Regions from separate parts of the Pantoea agglomerans genome, predicted to be linked through region 2. Evidence: predicted binding sites of a transcription regulator. Region 2 holds the regulator's gene; each other region holds the start of a gene.

Region 1 (4,377 bases), 1.9 Mb from region 2:
ACTGGATATTCATCTGCCTTTCAGGTTCTTTCTGAACCAGACAGTTAACACGACGACAATCATGAAAATTTCTACGCTGTTCCTTGTTACGGCGCTTGCTGCGTTGCCGCTTTTCGCCAGCGCCCAAATGGCTGAACCCTTTACGCCGCCTGCTGGCCTGCATCCGCATGCCCAGCCAGCCCAGCACGAAATCCTGGGCGACAATGCGCTGCCGCAGCAGTCGCAACAGCCGTTCCGCTCAGACGCCTTAAGCGACACCCTCTGATCGCTACGCGCGCCTATCCGGGACGCGCCTTCGCTCTGTCTCTCTTCTGATAAACCTGTGCAGGCGCTCGCCCGCGCAGGTTTTCGGCTGCGCGGAAATAGCACAATCGATCCTTGCGCCTAAGATATATCATGAGTAATCTGAGCGCCTCAAATGAGAATCATTCATGAATTAACCTGTGCACTGACGTTTGCAGCCCACGGCCCGGCCAGCTGCGTAAAAGGAGAACCTATGTATTCCGAAAACCGAGCGTCCCGCAGCCGCGCGCCGCAGCGCGTGCGTAACGAACTGCGTTTCCGCCGCATCACCGTCGCCAGCAAAACGTTAATCGCCGGTGAATTCTGGCGCGTGGTCTTCCACGGCAGCGACCTGGCGGGCTTCGCTTCGCCGGGCTTTGATGACCATATCAAACTCTTCTTCCCGCAGGGGGGCAGCGCGGCGCTGCCGCTGCCGCAGATGACTGACGAAGGCGTCGTCTGGGCGGAGGGCGCTCGTCCGCCGGCGCGCGACTATACGCCGCTCGCCTTCGATGGCGAGTCCTCGCTGACGATCGATTTCTATATCCATGAGGGCGGCGTTGCCAGCGGCTGGGCGCAGCGGGCGCAGGAGGGCGAGCAGTTAATTATCGGCGGCCCGCGCGGCTCGCTGGTGGTGCCCACCGACTACGCCTTCCAGCTCTACGTCTGCGACGAAACCAGCCTGCCGGCCCTGAAGCGGCGCATGGCAGCTGCCGAAGCGCAGGATCTGCATCTGTTCGCCTGCGTGGATGAAGCGACCGGGCGCGACTACCTGCCGGATCTGAGCGGCGTGAACGTGCGCTGGCTCGGCAGCGGCGCGGCGCAGGCGGGTAAGCTTGACGCGCTGATCGCCGAGCTGGATAACATCGCCGTGCCGCAGGAGGACTACTTTATCTGGCTGACCGGTGAAGGCGCGTTTGCCAGGGCGCTCGGCGACTACTTTGTGGAGCGTCGCGGCCTGGATGCCGCCTTTGTGCGCGCCGTCGCTTACTGGCACGCCAGATAAGCCACCGCCGCCGCCCGTGTTGAATTTTGCCAGGCGGCGGACTACTATCACCCTCCCGTAAAAACTCCCCTTCAGGCAGGCAATGAAACAGGATCCGGCTTTTTCGTGTCATCAGGATTCCGCCTCGCGCGGCGGGTGCGGCGGTCGCCGTAAACGTCGTGAAAAGATGCTGGATGCCAGCGATATCCGCCTGCTGATGCTGCACTTCCTCGCGCAAAACGATGCGCACGGCTATGAGCTGATCAAGTCAATTGAAGAGCTTTCTAAAGGGGAGTACTCCCCCAGCCCCGGCATTATTTACCCCAACCTGACGCTGCTGGAAGAGATGGACGCTATCCGCGTGGTGGATGCGCAGGCGTCGCGCAAGGCCTATACGCTGAATGCGGCGGGACGCGCGCGGCTCGCCGAACAGCAGGCGCATATCGAGCACCTTATTGAGCGTCTCTCGTCGCTGGCGGTGCTGGTGAACAACCGCAGCCTTCCTGACGTCGATCGGGCGATTCACCGCATGCGCGTTACGCTCAACAGCCGCCTGTCGCAGGAAGATATCTCGCCGGAAACGCTGCAAAAGGTGGTTGATGCGCTGAATGCGGCGGCGGATAAGATCGCCGCCAGCTAACGCCCCGGCCTCAGGGCCTGTTCTTGTCCACGTGACCCAGCGAACGCTCCGGGAAGCAGCGGTCGCGCACGCGCTGCTTCAGCGCCGCCGCGTCGGGAAAACCGCCGTCGCGCTTACGCTCCCAGATCGTTTCGCCATCAATGGTAATCACGAAAACGCCGCCGGTGCCTGGTTTAAGCGTAACCGCCGCCAGATCGTCCGCGAAAGTTTGCAGCAGCTCCTGCGCCATCCAGGCGGAGCGCAGCATCCAGTTGCACTGCGTGCAGTAGTGAATGGTGACGGACGGTTTCTCAGTCATAGCGTTTTTCCATAGCGAAAAAGAGAAGGGCGCACGGGGCAGCTTAGCAAATCGTGCGGTGTAAGATACATCTTACTTTAAAGCTAGTTGATAATGATTACCACTTGCATTACATTTCTGGCGAAATAATTCGTAATAAAAATAACATTTCTCTTTACGGTTTTATTTAAGAAACCGGCATTTAGCTACTGACAGCAAGTAAGTGAGCAAATACTAACAATCAAAAAGGTATTTGCGCTTATGTCTTTAATCTTCCAGGGACTGAACCATCAGCGGCTGTGTAAAATTGCGCTGCTGGCCTCATCTGTTCACGCCGCCTGCGGCTACGCCGCCAGCGCAGAAAGCAGCGATACGGTGATGACCGTTACCGCGCCGAAGCCGAAAGCGGGCAATTCAACCACTCTGACCGTAGTCGATCTGCAAAAGCGCGGCGCGAACGACTTCGGCGCCATTATGCGATATGAGCCGCTGATCGCCGCCCAGGGCTCGGCGGGCGGCTCCTCCTCGGGCAAAAGCGGCTTCGACCGCGCCGGCTACAGCGGCTACAACATTCGCGGGCTGGAGAGCAATCGCGTCGGCCTCGACGTTGACGGCATTCCGCTGCCGGACGCCACCGGCCGCGCCTACGCCAGCCGCGCCGGCAATAACACCTTCGGCATCGGCCGCGGCGACTATATCGATCCCTATATGTTCAGCAGCGTCGAGATTGAAAAAGGTGCCACGGCGGTCGATCAGCCTAACGCCTCTATCGGCGGCAACGTCTCTTTCCATAACAAAAGCGCCGACGACTACCTGAGCAGCGCCAAAACCACCTTCTTCGGCTATCAGAGCAACTACGACTCTTCCAGCCGCAGCTGGCACAACGGCATCACGGCGGCGGCGGGGGACGATGAGCTGCGCGGGCTGTTTGTTTACAGCCGTCGCGACGGCCAGGAAACCCAAAACAACAGTGGCGTAAAGGATGCTTACCCGGCTAACTGGCACTCCGACGCCTTTATGACCTCCGGCATCTGGCAGCCCAACGAGCTCCACAAGCTGAGCGCCACCTTTGACTACTACCATAAAACCAACCACACCCACTACGACGGCTGGGATAGCTCTGGCAACACCATCTGGGGCACTGCGCAGCAGCAGAGCGACACGCGTCGTTTTGGCGTCAGCCTGGCGGATGAGTGGACGCCCTATAGCGACCTGCTGGATACGCTGACCACGCGGCTCTACTGGCAGAAAACCGAATCCCACGACAATACCTGGATGCCGGCCAGCGCCCGCGCCTATGAACGCGTCTATTCGGATTACAACACGCGCAGCCTGGGCTTCGACACCCGCGCCAGCAAAACCGTCGGCCGCCATGAGCTAAGCGCCGGCGTCAACGCCCGCACGGAAAATACCGAGCGCCCGTTCCGCCAGTCGCCCGTGCAGAGCCAGTACAGCGTGATTATGCAGCCGCAGGCCGACAGCCGCAGCTACACCGTTGCCGGTTATCTGCAGGACAAGATTAACGTCGATCTCAACAGCCATAACGTTGCGATCGTTCCCGGCGTGCGGGTGATCTATCAAAATACCAAACCGCGCAACCTCTCCAGTCTCGCCGCCGGCAGCAGCGTGCTGAACGAGACGCAGCTGGAAACGCTCTACGGATCCGGCAACAGCGATACCGAGGTGCTGCCATCGCTCACCTTCCAGTACGATCTGACGCCGACGCTCACCACTTATCTGCAGTACAAGCGCGGCGTGCAATTCCCGACCGCCAGCCAGCTTTACGGCTCCTGGAACCTCGGCTCCAGCTACGCGGGCCGCGCCCAGTACGCGCTGGTGGGCAATACGGATCTCGACACCGAAACCAGTAACAATGTTGAGTGGGGCCTGAAAGGCGAGCCGGTAAAAGGCGTAACGGTAAACGGCTCGCTGTTCTATAACCGGTATAAAAACTTTATCGCCTATACGCGCTACACCCGCGCTGGCAATCCCGATAAGTTTGTTAACGTGCCGGGTAATATCTATACCACCTATCAGGCGGAAAACCGCGACAAAGCCTATATCTACGGCGCTGAGCTGGCGACCAGGCTGAACTTTGGCAGCTGGTTCCAGCAGGTCGACGGGCTGAGCGCCACCTTTGCGCTGGGCTATAACGAAGGGAAGTCGAAATCGAGCTACGCCGGGGACAAATAT
Region 2 (4,377 bases):
TATTCGTCAGATCATTGACGAAGATTTGGCGAGCGGTAAGCACAACAGCGTGCATACCCGTTTTCCGCCTGAGCCTAATGGCTATCTGCATATCGGCCATGCTAAATCGATCTGCCTGAACTTCGGCATCGCTCAGGACTATCAGGGGCAGTGCAACCTGCGTTTCGACGATACCAACCCGGTTAAAGAGGATATGGAGTTCGTCGAATCCATCAAGCGCGACGTACAGTGGCTGGGCTTTGAGTGGAGTGGTGACGTTCGTTATTCCTCAGATTACTTCGATCAGCTTTATCACTACGCGGTTGAACTGATCACCAAAGGTCTGGCCTATGTCGACGAGCTGACGCCGGAAGAGATCCGTGAATACCGCGGCACCCTGACCGCGCCGGGCAAAAACAGCCCCTATCGCGATCGCAGCGTGGAAGAAAACCTGGCGCTGTTTGAAAAAATGCGCAACGGCGAATTCGCCGAGGGCAAAGCCTGCCTGCGCGCCAAAATCGATATGGCCTCCAGCTTTATCGTAATGCGCGATCCGGTGCTCTACCGCATTAAGTTCGCCGAACATCACCAGACCGGCAAAAAGTGGTGCATCTATCCGATGTACGACTTTACCCACTGCATCTCCGATGCGCTGGAAAATATCACCCATTCGCTCTGTACGCTGGAGTTCCAGGACAACCGTCGCCTCTATGACTGGGTGCTGGATAACATCTCTATTCCGGTGCATCCGCGCCAGTATGAGTTCTCCCGCCTTAACCTTGAATATGCGGTGATGTCGAAGCGTAAGCTGACGCAGCTGGTGAGCGAAAAGGTGGTAGAGGGCTGGGACGATCCGCGCATGCTGACCGTATCGGGTCTGCGCCGTCGCGGCTACACCGCCGCCTCGATCCGCGAGTTCTGCCGCCGTATCGGCGTCACCAAACAGGACAACGTGGTTGAGATGGCGTCGCTGGAGTCCTGCATTCGTGACGATCTGAACGAAAACGCACCGCGCGCCATGGCGGTGCTCGATCCGCTGAAAGTGGTCATTGAAAACCTGCCGGCGGGCCATAACGAAGTCATCACTATGCCAAATCATCCCAACAAGCCGGAGATGGGCACGCGTGAAGTGCCGTTTGGCCGTGAGGTGTGGATCGATCGCGCCGACTTCCGCGAAGAAGCCAACAAGCAGTACAAGCGACTGGTGCTGGGCAAAGAGGTGCGTCTGCGCAACGCTTACGTGATCCGCGCCGAGCGCGTCGCGAAAGATGAAGAGGGGAATATCACCTGCATCTACTGCACCTGCGACGTTGATACCCTGAGCAAAGATCCGGCAGATGGCCGCAAGGTGAAGGGCGTCATTCACTGGGTTTCAGCGGACCATGCGCTGCCAGCAGAGTTCCGCCTCTACGATCGCCTGTTTAGCGTGCCGAATCCGGGCGCGGAAGAGGATTTCCTGACCACCATCAATCCGAAGTCGCTGGAGATCCGTCAGGGATTTGTTGAGCCTGGCCTGCAGAACGCCAGCCCGGAAGCGCCTTATCAGTTTGAGCGTGAAGGCTACTTTTGCGCCGACAGCCACTATTCGCGTCCAAACCAGCTGGTGTTTAACCGCACCGTTGGCCTGCGCGATACCTGGGCAAAAATCGGCGATTAAGGTTTTGCATTAACGGCGTGATAAAATCATTACAGGGCGAGCAATCGCCCTTTTTTATACCTGCAATCGGCGCAAGGGCGTTTTATTGTTCTGTAACAAACGATTAAAGCTTGTCGGACCACTCTGGCAATTATCTGAGTTAACGAAAATTAATCAATTTACAGATGTGAATTTCTTTTTTTCAGGTAGGCTATTCGCTCTTTAAAGAGGCTATGCGGGCATAAAAAGGAAAAAAGATGACAGCTCTTGGTCAGGAAGCAAAACACAGCGTGGTGGTTTTACATCAGTTAATCGAACGTATATTCAACCAGCCATCCGGCGAGGATGATACCTTCCATCTGCTGCTTTCGCACTTCCATCCCGATTTCCGCATGGTCACGACGCAGGGCAGGCTGCTCGATTTAAATCAGACCGAAGATCTGTTCCGTCAGCTGCAGGGGCGCCGTGAAGGTATGCGCATTGCCACCAGCGAGCACGCGGTGATCTCGCAGCGTAAAGATGAAGTCACTATTCAGTACCGCGAGCTACAGATGATGAACGGCAGCGATCAGGCGCGCATCTCACTGGCGATCCTCGACTGCACCACCTCCATTCCCCGCTGGCGCTACCTGCACGAAACGCTGGTCGCCTGACGGCCATAAAAAAAGCCGGTACGCATACCGGCTTTTAAAATCACTGCATAGCACATCTTTACTGATCGTGGAGCGTGTCGTCTTCGCGGCAATCGCCCAGCGCGCAGTGTCCGTAGAGATAGAGACTGTGGTTCGTCAGCTTGATGCCGTGGCGGGTGGCGATATCCCGCTGGCGCGCTTCGATTGATTCGTCGCTGAATTCGATGACTTTGCCGCAGTCCAGACAGATCAGGTGATCGTGATGATGCTGCTGGGTCAGTTCGAAAACCGATTTCCCGCCTTCGAAGTTGTGACGCGTCACGATGCCCGCATCGTCAAACTGGTTCAGTACGCGATAAACGGTAGCCAGACCAATCTCTTCGCCCATATCAATCAGGCGTTTATAAAGATCTTCCGCGCTGACGTGATGGCACTGAGGTTCCTGAAGCACTTCCAGAATTTTAAGTCTGGGCAGCGTGACTTTCAGGCCAGCCTTCTTTAATGCGGTGTTGTTGTCAGTCATGCGGATATTGTCCTGTTACTTTGCTGGTTACTTGAGGCGCCTTGCCTTGAATGTCGTTCGTTATCTATTCTCATTTGCGTCTCATTATAGAGGTGAAGTTTTAAAATGAAAACCGAGGTAAACGCCTGAAATCAACACGGGCTGTAAGAAGATGCGTAACGGCGCCGGGCGGAGAAATGCAGGAGGTTCGTTATCATTTCGTTAACTTCCTGACCTCGCGGGAGAAATAAGCAGATAACCGATGTGGGTATTGTACAGAATCGAAGATAAAAGTTAAAAAGCTGTAGCTATTATTTCTATAGGAAAAACCATTAACTCAATGTGAGCCAGCGCCCACATTGAGTATGTGGGTAATCAGGCTTCGATGATCGCCTGCAGCTGCAGCTCATCGTAAATCTGCTTCACCCATGCTTCGACGCGCTGGCTGGTCAGTTCCGGCTGACGATCTTCATCGATAGCCAGGCCAAGGAAGTGCTTGTCGTCTGCCAGGCCTTTAGACGCTTCAAAGTGGTAGCCTTCGGTTGGCCAGTGGCCGACGATCACCGCGCCGTTCGGCTCGATAATGTCGCGAATGGTGCCCATCGCGTCGCAGAAATATTCTGCGTAGTCTTCCTGGTCGCCGCAGCCAAACAGCGCCACCAGCTTGCCGTTGAAATCGATCTCTTCCAGCGTCGGGAAAAAGTCGTCCCAGTCACACTGCGCTTCGCCGTAGTACCAGGTCGGAATGCCCAGCAGCAGGATATCGAACGCCTCGAGATCTTCTTTCGTGCTCTTGGCAATGTCGTGTACTTCCGCAACCTCTTTGCCCAGTTGTTTCTGGATCATTTTTGCAATGTTTTCGGTGTTGCCGGTATCGCTGCCAAAGAAGATGCCTACGATTGCCATGGGGTAAATAACCTCTTAAATCCTGATAATGAGTGCATGCGCGGAGCGCACAATTAAGCGAATGATAGCAGAGCGGGCAAAAGGGCGGAACTCGAAAAGCCGCTCCATTTGCTTCTGCGTGCGCTTTGCGCGCGTCAGCCCAGTTTGAGTTGCGCCAGCAGCATCTGTTCAATCAGTTCGCTGCGGCTGATGTTGCGCTGCTCAGCCAGGGTGTTTAGCGCGTCCACGGCTTCGCTGGTCATTTTGAGTTCGACACGACGCAGCCCGCGCACTTTGTCACGTTTCAGTTGATTGCGCTTATTGATGCGCAGCTGTTCATCACGCGAAAGCGGACTGGTTTTCGGTCGGCCGGGCCGACGCTCGTTTGCAAACAGATCCAGCGTGGTGCGATCAGTGTTTTCTTTTGCCATGGGTTAGTAAAACTAGGGGCGCGAACAGGCGCGCTTATAACGAGAAATGGGCCATTGCCGCCGCAAAAAACGCACAGCGGCAAAATTTAGCGCGCCATCATACTCCAGCGGAAGTGATGACGCCAATGCTAAACCGCGAACGGCAAGCTTTTGCTTTTAAAGCGCAAAAAAGCGACGAACGCTGCGCAATACGGCATCAGGTTTCTCAGCGTGTACCCAGTGGCCGGCACCGCTGATCACGTGCGCATGGGCGGCGGGAAACTGACGCAGCAGCGCGTCGCGATGCTGATTGTCGAGATAGGGCGAGTCGCC
Region 3 (4,377 bases), 520 kb from region 2:
CCGTCGTTGCCGTCCACCGTCTCTTTATAGCGCAGGTGGTTAAGGGTATAACCCGCCACCGTGCTCAGGCGCGGCGTCAGCTGATTGTGCGCCTCCAGCTCGATGCCCTGCGAATGCACCTTGCCGGTCGGCGTATAGGTGGAGTCAACAATATTACGCGTCGCGACATCTTTCTGCGTCAGATCGTAGATCGCCAGGCTGTAGAGATCGCGCGTGCCCGGCGGCTGATATTTCAGGCCCGCCTCATACTGTTCAGAGGTGGTGGGCTGCAGCAGATTGCCGTCGGATCCGGTAAGCGCGGTCGGCGTAATGGCCTGGCTGTAGCTCAGATAAGGGGAGAGGCCATTATCGAAGGCGTAGAGCAGCGCCGCCCGCCCGCTGATGTGGTCATCCTGACGGCGCGCCGTGCCGCTGTTGTCGGCGACGATGCGGTCGTAGCGGCCGGAGAGATCGAGATGCCAGCGATCCCACGTCATCTCATCCTGCAGATAGAGGCCGGTCTGGTAGTAGCGGCGCGTCTCGCGCGTCCAGCTGTAGTCCGGCATCGGGCCGAGCGCCTCGCCGGTGGCGGCGTTGAGCGCGCTGGCTGCGTCGCTCGCCTCGCTTAAATCGTTTTTATAGCGGTGATACTCCGCGCCGATCGACAGGCGATGCGACAGCTCGCCAGTGTCGAACTCCGCCGTGACGCGGTTATCCGTCGCCCAGGCGGAAAGCGACGAGCGCTCGCCGGAGTAGTAGCGGTTAAGGATGTTGCTGCCGGGCGCCTGCCAGCCGATCTGATAAACCTGGTCGAGATCGACATTAGCGTGGCTGTAGCTGCCGGTAGAGGTAAATGACCAGACGTCGCTGAAGTGATGCTGGAAGTCATAGCTGTAGATCTGCTCGCGGCGCTTGAACTGGTCCAGCGACGGATCGCCGTCGTAAAAGCCGGTGCTGAGCTTCGCGCCGTTATGGGCACTCAGCGCGCCGTCGCCCGGCACCGAGCCGTGATAGCCGCCCGACGGATCTTTTTGCAGATAAGCGCGCAGCAGCAGCTGCGTATCTTCCGTGGGCTGCCACATCAGCTGCGGCATCAGCGCATACTTCTCCTCGCGCGTATGGTCATACTGGGTATCGCTGTTGCGCGTCATCCCGGTCAGGCGAAACGCCCACTCGTTGCTGATGGCGTTGGTGTAGTCGAAGGCTGCGCCGCGCGTATTCTGCGTGCCCGCCGTCAGCCGAAAATGGCCCGCTTCGCTGAACTGCGGGCGGCGCGTGGTCTGGTTCACCAGCCCGCCCGGCACCGTCTGGCCGTAAAGGGCAGAAGAGGGGCCTTTAATGACGTCGACGCGCTCCAGAAACCAGGGATCGACCTGCAAAACGTTATAGCTGCCGCCGTCGCTCATCAGGCGCAGGCCGTCAAGGAAGGTGTTATCCACGTCGCCGCCGTGGAAGCCGCGCAGCGAAATGGTGTCATAGCGCGTTGCCGCGCCGCCAAAGTTGGTGAACACCCCGGGCGTATAGTTCAGCACCTGGTTGAGATCGATGGCGCCCTGATCGTCTATCTGCTGGCGGGTGATCACCGACACCGACTGCGGCGTCTTCACCAGCGGGCGATCGCTTTTGGTGGCGCCCGCGCTGGTGGTGGCGAGATAGCCCTGGGTCGGGGCGTCGGCGCTCTCCTGGGGGGAGGCGGTCACCATTAGCGTGTCGGCCGCCAGGCTGGCGGCGGGCAGAGTCATCGCCAGCGCGCACAGCAGGGCGCAGCGATGAGGGGGAAACGGCAGCGTCATGTCCTGTCCTTGTTCGGTCCGCCCCTGGCAGGCGGCACATTATTGATAAAGATTCTTAAAATCAGAGTGAGAATTATTATCAATATGTCAAAAATGTTTCAAGGATTGTTAGAGGGGAGGCGTTAAAAAAAGGAAGCGAAGAGCCGGGAGCGGCCCTTCGCCTGAGAGGATTACTTCGCCGTCGCTGCGGCCTGGGGAAGATCCTGCACGCTGTTGCAGGTTTTCTCTTTCGGACAGTACTTGTCGAGCAGCATCAGCGTCACGCCGTTGGTCCAGCCAAAGCCGTCCTGCAGCGGATATTCACCGCCGCCGCCGCCGCCGAGGTTCGGCCCGTCGACCACGTACTTCTCGACCAGCTTATGCTCTTTGTCGTAGGTGGTCTGTACGTTCTGCAGGAAGCGCATGCCAACCTGCTGCGCCAGCTGCGGCTTGTTGTAGTGCTCCAGACCTTCCACCGCCACCCACTGCAGCGGCGCCCAGCCGTTGGGGGCGTCCCACTGCTGGCCATTATTTACCGTGGTGGTAAGCAGGCCGCCCGCTTTCAGCAGCTGTTTCTCAACCGCCGAGGCGGTGCGATCCGCCTGCCGGTCGCTGGCCAGCTGCATATAGAGCGGGAAGAGCGCCGCGGCGGTGAGCTGCGGGCTGGCCTGACGCGTTTTCGTGTCGTAGTCAGCGTACCAGCCCTGCTTCTCATCCCACAGATAGCGGTTTACCGCCGCCTGACGCTTCTCTGCCAGATCGGCAAACTGCTTCGCTTTATCCTGCTGCTTGTCGAGGCGATAAGCTTTGGCCAGCGTCTGCTCCAGATGGAACATCAGGCTGTTGAGATCGACCGGCGCCAGCTGGGTGGTGCGGATCGAGGCGAGATTGTGCGCGTCGCTGAACCAGCGCGAGCTGAAGTCCCAGCCGGAGGCGGCACCGGCACGCAGGTCGCGGTAAAGTTCGCCTTTGTCGCGCTGTGGCGCTTTTTTCGCGGTATTAACGTCATCCAGCCAGGATTCGGTGCGCGGCACGTCGCGCGCGTCCCAGTAGCGGTTAAGCAGGGTGCCGTCCGCCAGCTTGATGACGCGCTTGCTCGCCTGGCCAGCGGCGACGCTATCGCTGTCCGCCATCCAGTAGTCATACTCTTTCTGCAGCTGCGGCAGATATTTGCTGTAGGCCGCGTCGCCCTCGTGGGTCGCCAGCAGATCGACCATCAGGCTAAAGAAAGGCGGCTGCGAGCGGCTGAGGTAGTAGCTGCGGTTGCCGTTGGGAATATGGCCGTACGTGTCCAGCTCCCACGCAAAGTTATCCACCATATCCTGCACGCGATCCCAGTGGCCGCTCTCCGCCAGGCCGAGCATGGTGAAATAGCTGTCCCAGTAGTAGACCTCGCGGAAGCGGCCGCCCGGCACCACGTAGGGCTTCGGCAGCGGCAGCAGTGAATCGTAGCGGCCGGCGCTTTTGGCGGTGCGCGTCAGCACCGGCCACAGGCCGTCGATATGGGCGCGCAGGCTCTGTCCGGCGGGCGGCACATACTTTTCGCCCGCGGCGGGCAGGGTAAAGTTGCTGGCGACGAAACGCTTCAGATCGAAGTTGCGCTGATTTTTCTGCATCTGCCAGTCTGCCAGAATCGACGCGGGATCGAACTTAGGCACCGCGTCGGCGAAGGTTTTCTGGTCGGGATAGAATTTCGCCTGCTGTACCGCGCTAAACAACGGCCCCAGCCGGACATCGGGCGGCTGCGGCTGGCTGCTGAGCATGCGTGAATTGTCCTCTGCCTGCGCCGTCAGCGCAGGCAACCCCAGCAGCAGAGTCAGCAGCACTGGCGCGACTCCATGACGCCCGACAGGCGCGGTTACCACAGTTTTCTTCATCGGTTTTTCTCCTTGTCCGAAAGGCGGCCGCGCGTAACGCATTGACCACTCAAACAACTTTAGTCGTAAACTGACAACGTGGCGCAACGAGACTGCGGAAATGTGAAGCAGACCGGAACAGAAGCTGGCGGCGGGGCGGTGGTTTTTGCTTGCCCTGACGCCGCTTTTACCGGAGGCTGAGGGCAAAAAACGAGGAGCGAGATGGATATTATCTGGTATCACCCGACGCAGGATGGCGACGTCTGGCTGACGGGCATGCAGCGGCGGTTGCCCCAGGCGCGGGTGCGGCGCTGGCAGCCGGGCGACGACGCGCCCGCCGATTACGCTATTCTGTGGCAGCCGCCGCGCGAGATGCTGGCGCACCGTTCCGGCCTGCGCGGCGTATTCGTTATGGGGGCGGGCGTCGACGATATTCTCTCCCGGCTGGCGCGCTACCCCGATATGCTGCCGCCGTCGGTGCCGCTGGTCCGCCTGGAGGATAGCGGTATGGCGCGCCAGATGCAGGAGTATGCGCTCTGCTGCGTGCTTGGCTGGTTCCGCCGCTTCGACGACTACGCCAGGCAGCAGCGGCAGGCGCAGTGGCAGCCTTTGCCGCCGGTGGCGCGCGAGGCGTTCAGCGTCGGCGTGCTCGGCGCAGGCGTGCTGGGGCAGAGCGTCATTGAGGCGCTCAGGCCCTGGGGTTTTCCGCTGCGGGTCTGGAGCCGCACGCCGAAGCGCATCGCCGGCGTCGAGAGCTTTGCCGGACGTGA
Region 4 (4,377 bases), 390 kb from region 2:
GCCCTTTTAACAGGCGCCGCCGCGCGGGCTGCGCCTCATCCTTTTGACGACTCATATCAATCGAGACCCAGGGTACCGCGCAGTAAAGAGAGATCTTCCGCCAGCGCGGTAATCGGTCCTTTCAGCGCATTGCGATCCGCGCTGGTGAGCTTCTCATAGGAGGCGAAGCCCGCCCCCTCGCGGTACTTGCTCAGAATAGCGTCAACTTTTTTAAAGTTGCCGTCGACTTTCGCCAGCAGCTGCGGATTCGCCTGCTGCAGCTGGGGACGCAGCAGATCGACAATCTTTTGCGCGCCGTCGATATTCGCCTGGAAATCCCACAGGTCGGTGCGGCTGTAGCGATCCTCTTCGCCGGAGATCTTGCTGGAGGCGACCTCTTCAATCAGGCCAGCCGCGCCGCCGACCACTTTTACCGGCGGGAAAGCCAGCTCGCTGATGCGGGTCTGCAAATCCTGCACGTCGCGGTTGAGCTGGGTGGCATAGCCCTCCATGCCTTTAGTGCTGTTATCGCTGAACAGCGCTTTCTCCAGGCGGTGGAAACCGGTGAACTTCGGATCTTCCGCTTTCTTCTCATAGTCATCTTCGCGCGCGTCGATGCTGCCGTCGAGATCGGAGAAAAGCTCGGCGATAGGCTCGATACGCTCGTAGTGCTGGCGGGTCGGCGCATAGAGCGCGCGCGCTTTCTCGATATCGCCCGCCTTCACCGCATGGGTAAAGGCTTCGGTGCTCGCCGCCAGCTGCGCCACTTCCTGCGTCACGTAGGCTTTATAGGCGGTGATGGGACCGGCCAGCGCCAGCACGTCAGGTTTGTCCCCTTTCGCGGCTGGTGCCCCCTCGCCCTGCACGATCAGTTTGCCCTTCGGATTGCTCAGCAGGCCGCAGGTCATCTCATACTCGCCCGCCTCCAGGTTGGCAGTGAGCTTCTGGCTGAAGCCCGGCGCGATATTCTCACGCTCTTCCACCACCAGCACGCCTTTCAAAATCTCCCACTCCAGCGCTTTCTGACTGTTGTTCTTGATCAGAAACTGGGTTTTGCCTGGCTTGACCGTCAGCTGCATCGGTTCGCACTGGGTATCCGTCACGCTGACGGCGACCTGCGGAATATCGGCAGCCGCAGCGGTTCCCGTCAGCGCCAGCAGCGAGGCCAGCAGGGTTTTGCGGCGAAAGCGAATCATCATAGAGTTATCCCTGTTTAGTCGAGAGTTGGCGCGCCGGACGTGCCGGCAGTAAAAACAGCAGCAGCGCCGGAATAAGATAGAGAAAATAGGCCGTCACTTCGCTGACGCTCGGCGTCTCCTGATAGCCCAGTACGCCCTCAAGCAGCGTGCCCGCCAGCGAATGGGTGGAGAGCACGTTGCTCAGGTCGAAGGCGACGCCTTGAAAATGGTTCCACAGGCCCGCTTCATGGAATGCGCGGATTGCGCCCGCCGCCAGCCCGGCAGCGACAAAGAGAATAAACAGGCTGCTCCAGCGGAAAAAGTGCGCCATATTCAGCCGTACGCCGCCCCAGTAGAGCAGCACGCCCAGCACCACCGCCGTGGCCAGACCGAGCAGCGCCCCCACCGGCGGCGCATAGCCGACATCCTGGGTGAAGGCCGCCAGCAGAAAGAACACCGACTCCAGCCCTTCGCGCGCCACGGCGAGAAACACCATCAGCACCAGCGCCAGCCCGCCGCGCCCGCTCTGACTCAGCGCCTGATCTACCGCCTGCTCAAGCTGCGCGCGCATATTGCGCGCCACCTTACGCATCCAGAACACCATTGAGGTAAGGATCGCCACGGCCACCACGGCCACGATGCCCTCAAACAGCTCCTGCTGTTTCTGCGGGAATTCGCCGGTGGTCTGATTGATGATAATGCCGAGCGCCAGGCAGAGGGCCGCCGCGATAAATACGCCCGCCCACAGCGCGGGAAACCAGCGGGTGCGGCCGGTGCGCTTAAGATAGCTGGCGATCAGGCTGACGATCAGCGCCGCTTCCAGGCCTTCGCGCAGCATGATAAGAAAGGGAACAAACATCGCCGACCTCTTGAATGTTAAGCAGCGTCAATCGCAGGTAAAGTTAGGTAAAATGCGAACGATACCGATTATCATTATCGCGGTGGAAAAAACAAGTAATGCTGCGAAATTATTTACGGCCCTGCAGAGATAAAAAAAGCCCGCGCCTCTTCAGGTCGCGGGCTTGTATGTTGTAATGAATTACTTCGTCTGGTACTCCGCTTCGGCCGCCTCAAAGCGCTGCTGCGCGGCGGCAGACGGCTCACGGCCCATCAGGCTGAAGAGCACAATGGCGATGCTGGAGAAGGCAAAGCCCGGAATAATTTCATACAGGCCCAGCCAGCCATACTGTTTCCAGATCAGCACCGTCGCCGCACCGATCACCATGCCAGCCAGCGCGCCGTTGCGCGTCATGCGCTTCCAGCAGACGCCGAACAGCACCACCGGACCAAAGGCGGCACCGAAACCGGCCCAGGCGTAGCTCACCAGCCCCAGCACGCGGTTATCCGGGTTAGAGGCGAGCGCGATAGCGACCAGCGCCACCAGCAGCACCATCGCGCGACCAAACCAGACCAGCTCTTTCTGGCTGGCGTTTTTGCGCAGGAAGCCTTTATAGAGATCCTCAGTCAGCGCGCTGGAGCAGACCAGCAGCTGGCAGCTAAGGGTCGACATCACCGCCGCCAGAATGGCCGAAAGCAGAATGCCGGCGATCCACGGGTTAAACAGAATGCGCGCCAGCTCGATAAAGACGCGCTCGCCGTTGCCGCTGACGTTCGCCGCCAGCTCCGGGTGATTCTGGAAGTAGGCGATGCCGAAGAAGCCGACCGCCACCGCGCCCGCCAGGCAGAGCACCATCCAGGCCATACCGATGCGGCGTGCGGTGCGGATTGAGCGATGCGAATCCGCCGCCATAAAGCGCGCCAGGATGTGCGGCTGGCCGAAGTAGCCGAGGCCCCAGCCCAGCAGCGAAATCACCGCAACAAAGTTGAGCCCCTTCAGCATATTGATGTTTTCAATGCTCTTCGCCTCGATCACCGCCAGCGAGTCGTCCAGCCCGCCTACCGCGACAATCACGATAATCGGCGTCAGCACCAGTGCGAAAATCATCAGGCTCGCCTGCACGGTATCGGTCCAGCTAACCGCCAGGAAGCCGCCCACCAGGGTATAAAGAATGGTCGCAGCGGCGCCGGCCCACAGCGCGGTTTCATAGCTCATGCCGAAGGTGCTTTCAAACAGGCGCGCGCCCGCTACCACGCCGGAAGCGCAGTAGATGGTGAAGAAAATCAGGATCACCAGCGCAGAGATAACGCGCAGCAGTTTGCTTTTATCCTCAAAGCGGCTGGTGAAAAAATCGGGCAGCGTCAGGGCGTTGTCATGGTGTTCGGTCTGCACGCGCAGACGTCCCGCCACGATTTTCCAGTTCAGCCAGGCGCCGATGGTCAGGCCGATAGCGATCCAGCTTTCCGAGATGCCGGAGAGAAAAATGGCGCCCGGCAGCCCCATCAGCAGCCAGCCGCTCATGTCGGACGCGCCCGCAGAGAGCGCGGTCACCACGCTGCCCAGACTGCGGCCGCCCAGAATGTAATCGTCGAAGTTTTTGGTTGAACGATAGGCCACGAAGCCTATCAGCACCATCCCAAGGATATAAATTACAAAAGTCACCAGCATCGGTGTGCTTACACTCATTCATCTCTCCACTTTATAGTTGATTTCCCGAGAGAAACCGTACGCTGTGGCCTCGTCGGAACGGGACAACGCCACAGGTTTTGTCCAGCTTCAGGCGCCTGACCTTTCCCAAGGCGCGGTATCCTGCCGGAAAGGTGCGATACGCACAATGGATTTAACACAGGCATTACAGCGATTTCACCTGTTAATGGCTAAATTTTGTTAACAGGTTGCACTCGCTCACAGTTCCATAGTTGCACCTCTTTAAACCTTCATTAATGCAGTAAGTTAGCGCCATGCAATTTTGGCGAGATTCTTGCAGCAAGTTCCGTGCCGCCTTTTAAAGCGTTAACAAATTAATCATTAAAAAGGCTGTTAAGCAGGTCACACTTAACACGGTTGCACAAAGTTGCAACATCAGAGATAGTGCTGGCCACGTAGTATGAGCGTAAAGAGAGGAGCAGACAGGTCATGGGTACCACAACGATGGGGGTGAAGCTGGATGAAGCCACCCGCGAACGGATTAAACTGGCGGCGCAGAAGGTTGACCGCACGCCGCACTGGCTGATCAAGCAGGCCATTTTCAACTATCTCGGTCAGCTGGAGAGCGGCGACGCCCTGCCAGAGATCCCCATGACGGCAGGCGCGCAGGCGGAGCAAGATGAGAGCGTGCCGGACGAGACGCACCAGCCGTTCCTCGACTTCGCTGAACATATT

The links. Region 2 encodes Fur, which represses iron uptake genes when iron is present. Its sites were predicted from a motif close to ATAATAATGAGAACNACTATCAA; they were not measured.
Region 1: LB453_RS05785 (TonB-dependent receptor domain-containing protein) is a predicted target of Fur. The motif match lies at 2,293-2,315, and genes of this name have one in related genera.
Region 3: LB453_RS13835 (TonB-dependent siderophore receptor) is a predicted target of Fur. The motif match lies at 1,833-1,855, and genes of this name have one in related genera.
Region 4: efeU (iron uptake transporter permease EfeU) is a predicted target of Fur. The motif match lies at 2,069-2,091, and genes of this name have one in related genera.

Annotation. Positions count from the first base shown of each region.
Region 1 covers NZ_CP083809.1:663,408-667,784, forward strand. Annotated here, with positions in the region: gene LB453_RS05765 (hypothetical protein) at 62-265, shown strand; gene LB453_RS05770 (siderophore-interacting protein) at 497-1,288, shown strand; gene LB453_RS05775 (PadR family transcriptional regulator) at 1,371-1,907, shown strand; gene LB453_RS05780 (SelT/SelW/SelH family protein) at 1,918-2,205, opposite strand; gene LB453_RS05785 (TonB-dependent receptor domain-containing protein) at 2,455-4,377, shown strand, end outside.
Region 2 covers NZ_CP083809.1:2,861,632-2,866,008, reverse strand. Annotated here, with positions in the region: gene glnS (glutamine--tRNA ligase) at 1-1,636, shown strand, start outside; gene LB453_RS16465 (hypothetical protein) at 1,873-2,268, shown strand; gene fur (ferric iron uptake transcriptional regulator) at 2,327-2,770, opposite strand; gene fldA (flavodoxin FldA) at 3,125-3,655, opposite strand; gene ybfE (LexA regulated protein) at 3,790-4,065, opposite strand; gene ybfF (esterase) at 4,222-4,377, opposite strand, start outside.
Region 3 covers NZ_CP083809.1:2,340,339-2,344,715, reverse strand. Annotated here, with positions in the region: gene LB453_RS13835 (TonB-dependent siderophore receptor) at 1-1,772, opposite strand, end outside; gene treA (alpha,alpha-trehalase TreA) at 1,943-3,628, opposite strand; gene ghrA (glyoxylate/hydroxypyruvate reductase GhrA) at 3,830-4,377, shown strand, end outside.
Region 4 covers NZ_CP083809.1:2,474,096-2,478,472, forward strand. Annotated here, with positions in the region: gene efeB (iron uptake transporter deferrochelatase/peroxidase subunit) at 1-55, opposite strand, end outside; gene efeO (iron uptake system protein EfeO) at 57-1,178, opposite strand; gene efeU (iron uptake transporter permease EfeU) at 1,183-2,016, opposite strand; gene putP (sodium/proline symporter PutP) at 2,197-3,681, opposite strand; gene putA (trifunctional transcriptional regulator/proline dehydrogenase/L-glutamate gamma-semialdehyde dehydrogenase) at 4,132-4,377, shown strand, end outside.